Regions from separate parts of the Enterobacter sp. H2G27 genome, predicted to be linked through region 1. Evidence: predicted binding sites of a transcription regulator. Region 1 holds the regulator's gene; the other holds the start of a gene.
What was found. The regulator Fur, encoded in region 1, represses iron uptake genes when iron is present. The targets are predictions, from matches to a motif close to ATAATAATGAGAACNACTATCAA.
Positions count from the first base shown of each region.

Region 1 (2,404 bases):
TAGCTGTTTCCGCAGGGTTGCCAGTTCTGCTATTATTGCCCTTATCCGTGGCCGAATTGCGCCACCATACTATTAAGTTTCAAGAGGTTATTTTACTCATGGCAATCATCGGCATTTTCTTTGGCAGTGATACCGGCAATACCGAAAATATCGCAAAAAACATTCAAAAACAGCTCGGTAAAGACGTTGCTGATGTGCATGACATTGCCAAGAGCAGCAAAGAAGATCTGGAAGGCTATGACATTCTGCTGCTGGGTATCCCAACCTGGTACTACGGTGAAGCCCAGTGCGACTGGGATGATTTCTTCCCGACGCTGGAAGAAGTGGACTTCAACGGTAAGCTGGTTGCCCTGTTTGGCTGCGGTGACCAGGAAGACTACGCTGAGTATTTCTGTGACGCGCTGGGGACCATCCGCGACATCATTGAGCCGAACGGCGCGGTTATCGTAGGCCACTGGCCGACCGCTGGTTACCACTTCGAAGCGTCTAAAGGCCTGGCCGATGACGATCATTTCGTGGGTCTGGCCATCGACGAAGACCGTCAGCCAGAACTGACCGCAGAGCGCGTTGAGAAATGGGTTAAGCAGATCCGTGAAGAACTGCACCTGGACGATATTCTTAACGCCTGATTTTTCTCGCGGCGCAACGGCGGTTGCGCCCGCGCACCAGGTCAAACCGATTAAATTAATTGCTACAATCTTTTAACTTTTTCGCCCAGACCTGTACAATGTCTCCCTGATAAAATGTGGTTTTCCATTGAGCAAGTTTGTTGGTGATACCCCATTTTTATAAGCATATTTTGCCTGAGACTTGCAGTTTTCATTTAGCCATGGCAGTTCTATAATGAGACGCATTATCCCAGGTGCATTTTCTGTCACTTCCTACAGAAGTGAATCGTTTAGCAACAGGACAGATTCCGCATGACTGACAACAATACCGCATTAAAGAAGGCTGGCCTGAAAGTTACGCTTCCTCGGTTAAAAATCCTCGAAGTGCTTCAGGGTCCAGACAATCACCATGTCAGTGCGGAAGACCTTTATAAACGTCTTATCGACATGGGTGAAGAGATTGGGCTGGCTACCGTCTATCGCGTGCTGAACCAGTTTGATGACGCGGGCATTGTCACCCGTCATAATTTCGAAGGCGGTAAATCTGTTTTCGAACTGACCCAGCAGCAGCACCACGATCATCTGATCTGCCTCGACTGCGGCAAGGTCATTGAATTCAGCGATGATTCCATCGAAGCGCGCCAGCGTGAAATCGCCGCGCGTCACGGTATCCGCCTGACCAACCACAGCCTGTACCTTTACGGTCACTGCGCTGAAGGCGACTGCCGCGAAGATGACCACGCGCACGACGCAAAATAAGCAAGTGTTCATACTCTGAGCCAGCCGAAAGGTTGGCTTTTTTTTGCCAGAAAAAAGCCCGGTAAGCGCAGCGCCACCGGGCGTAAAACAACTTATTTATTATTGTTGCGTATCTCGTTCCAGATCTTATTGCAACGCTTGGCCACTTCCTGATCGTTACCGGTTTTACGCGCCTGGATACAGGCCTGGTAATCCATCACGCGGACATTCTCCCGCGTCGCAAACTGCTCATGCGCTTTCTCTTTCTTCAGCACGTTCAGCACGCTCTGACAGGCTTCAATTTTCTCCGGCGATCCTTCTGCTGTATTAATACAGGCGCTATAGGCCTCCTTCAGCCGGGAATCTTCTTTCGGTGCCTCACTCTGAGCACACGCCACCAGCCCTGATGCCAGTAACGCGACGATTACGATTTTTTTCATCATATGCAGTCTCCGGTCCGGCGGGATCTAACCCGCCGGAAGATTCATCAGAGGATAGTGAACGGTGCGATAACCATGAATTTCACGTCACGTTCATCCTGGAAGATGTTGCCGTAACCGCCCGCGTAGCTCGGGATATCGGAGTGGTTGTCATACTGAGTGAAGTGCAGTTTGAACATTGTGCCTTTCGCGCGGCCATCCTGCAGGGTATAGATAGCATCGAGGCTGTAAGAAGACTCTTTCAGGCGATAGTTGGGATCGTAGTATGCGTCCGGAGTTGCCATATCGGCAGGTTTTGCATCCCAGGCGTAAGCGTAAGAAGCGCCCACCGCCCAGCCAGGCAGGTTCCAGTTTTTCAGGTCGTACATTGCGCCGAAGAAGACCGCTTTCTCGCCGTCGGCGTTGAAGTCTGAGCGGTTATCCCACCAGATATCAAGACGACCGTTGGATGAGGCATAGGTCGGGGTCATACGCTGCAGGAAGTAGCCCTGCTGCCCTTCCGCCTTCACCCATGTTCCTTCCAGACGTAAATCAACCTGACCGACCTTATAGCCGAAGGTTAGCGCCTGCAGCCACGCGGTGCCATCATAAATGTCATTGACGCCACCGTTGCTGACT
Region 1 is NZ_JBSVSI010000001.1:1,015,098-1,017,501, reverse strand. It holds gene fldA (flavodoxin FldA) at 99-629, shown strand; gene fur (ferric iron uptake transcriptional regulator) at 921-1,367, shown strand; gene chiQ (ChiQ/YbfN family lipoprotein) at 1,460-1,786, opposite strand; gene chiP (chitoporin ChiP) at 1,834-2,404, opposite strand, start outside.

Region 2 (2,404 bases), 1.5 Mb from region 1:
GACCAGTGTCAGCGGGGACGTGCTGGTAAACCTCAAGCAGCAGCAGGGCGGTGTAACACATCAGCGCCCAGAGCGTTCCCAGCAGCAGCAGGGTCATGCCAAATCCCACGCCCGCGGCCGCCAGTGGCATTGCCAGCATTCCTGCGCCAATCGTCGTTCCGGCGACGATAAAAATACTTCCCAGGGTTCTGTTTTTCACGCTTTCCTCTACAACGATGCTTAACCGCGACAAAATCTGCGGCGCAGAGTAAGGGAAAAGCCGTAGTTCGTCAAATCACCGTTACAACTAGTGTAATGAATGGTTTACGAAATGATGACCCTCTGATCCTTTATAGGCCTCTGCCTACTTCATAAGGGCAATGTTGCTGCGCGACGTTCCGGCGTAACGTAAACAATAAGTATAAATTATCAAATTAAGTGAGGGTTTTATGGCAGGTGAGAATCCTTTTACCGCGGCGTGGAGTCGGGGAGGTAACCTGTTGTGCCATGGCCACTGGATAATCAGCTGGCAGAACCAGCCCCTGAATCTTCCCGAGTCCCGTTGCGAAAAGGATATGGGCACCTGGGGGATCTATTCGGTTATCGATCCTGAAGATGAAACCTTTGCGCAAGGCTTACAGGAAGATGAGTGGATCATCGAGAATGTCGACTGGTTAACGGATCTGTTCTTCGAGGTGGGTATTCCGCTGGAGACGGCCAGTTACCGCTATTTCTACCAGGCCGTGAATCCCCACGACTGGCGCTGTACCAGCTGTGCGGGGTGTATGTAAATTAACGCGGTGCAGGGAACCGACACCGCGCTGATATTAATTCTGCGTATCAAGCGTGGAAAGTTCTTTATCAATAAAGTAAAGACCTTCACCGGATTTCCCCACCAGCGATAATTTATCCAGCACGGATTTAAACAGCTTCTCTTCTTCGTGTTGTTCAGCGACGTACCACTGCAGGAAATTAAATGTTGGATAATCCTGGCTGGTCATCGCGGCGTGGACCAGTTCGTTAATTTTCTGGGTGATCAGCTGCTCGTGCTCGTAGGTGGCGCGGAAGAGTTCATCGAGAGAATTATACTCAGCAAAAGGTGAAGCCACGGTTTCAATGCGCGGCAGGCTGCCCGTATCCGTAAGATAATCAAACAGACGCTGCATGTGGGTCATCTCTTCCTGAGCGTGACGACGCAAAAACGCGGCCGCACCTTCGAAGCTGTGATAGCTGCACCAGGCGCTCATCTGCTGGTAGAGCAGGGATGAAAAAAGCTCAAGGTTCATTTGTGCGTTGAGCTTGTCGATCATTTCAGTTTTCAGCATGGTGACGCTCCGGATTATTATTTCTGGTTCACAATGAGCGACACTATAATTTGTTATTTAATTATTTGCAAAACGTAAATTTTTTATTTTATTTATTCAAAATACGAATGGGAATAAAACGCATTGGCGATTTTTATAATGTATTAATGAGAATTATTTTTGTTCGTAATGAAATAAACTGCCAGCACACGCTGGCAGCTTCGATTAATACCACGGATTATTTGACTTAGGATTAACGGCGTAACCCATACATTTGTACTGGATAGTCACGCTCTCGTTCAGGCACAGAGAACCGCTTGTCAGGGTACAGGTTTTAATGGGCTGACCATAGGCTGAGGCGGTGGCATACCCCATGCTCTGACACGCTTTTGCCGCCGTGCCGTTATTCACATACTCATCGGAATATGCATTTTGCAGCGCTGCCTGGCCGTAGTCGAGGCGGACGATGCCGTTTGGGGCATCGAGACTACTGACTTCAGCCTGGCGGTTAATACTACACCCCGCGAGCAGCAGGATTGTGCCGGCTACAATGACTCTTTTCATGGTTCGCTCTGAGTGGATGGAAATACGTTATCGTACCCGCAGATGCCCGCTGCAATGCCTGGAATAGCCGGACAATCTGCCCTCACTCTTTGCAACGGGTCCGGGATGAACGCTGTCAGGCCACATGCGGATAAAATTGTGATGCATGTCACAAAAATATTGATTTTTGTGACAATGGTCATATTATAGGCACGTTGACAATAAAGTTGTATAACAAGTTAATGGAGCCTCATCGTGAAACTGCGCAAAATCCTCAAAAGCATGTGGGCCAATTACTGCCGCACGTTCAAAGACGTGCCGCCGGGCGCCATGTTCTGATAAAAAACCTGCTTCGGCAGGTTTTTTTATACCTGCAGGCGTTGAAGGGGAGATGTCAGGGGGCGTGTTTTGCTAATATGGCGGCCTTTAAATAAGGAGAAAGCCCCATGTCACAAAACCTGAGCGCCGATCAGGAACTGGTCTCTGACGTTGTTGCCTGTCAGCTGGTTATCAAACAAATCCTTGATGTTCTGGACGTGATTGCGCCGGTTGAAGTGCGCGAGAAGATGTCTACCCAG
Region 2 is NZ_JBSVSI010000001.1:2,538,233-2,540,636, reverse strand. It holds gene tyrP (tyrosine transporter TyrP) at 1-199, opposite strand, end outside; gene ACW9E7_RS12060 (hypothetical protein) at 429-770, shown strand; gene ftnA (non-heme ferritin) at 807-1,304, opposite strand; gene yecR (YecR family lipoprotein) at 1,509-1,847, opposite strand; gene azuC (stress response protein AzuC) at 2,082-2,165, shown strand; gene ACW9E7_RS12040 (DUF2766 family protein) at 2,273-2,404, shown strand, end outside.
Region 2: the regulator Fur is predicted to act here: its motif matches at 1,445-1,467, upstream of ftnA (non-heme ferritin).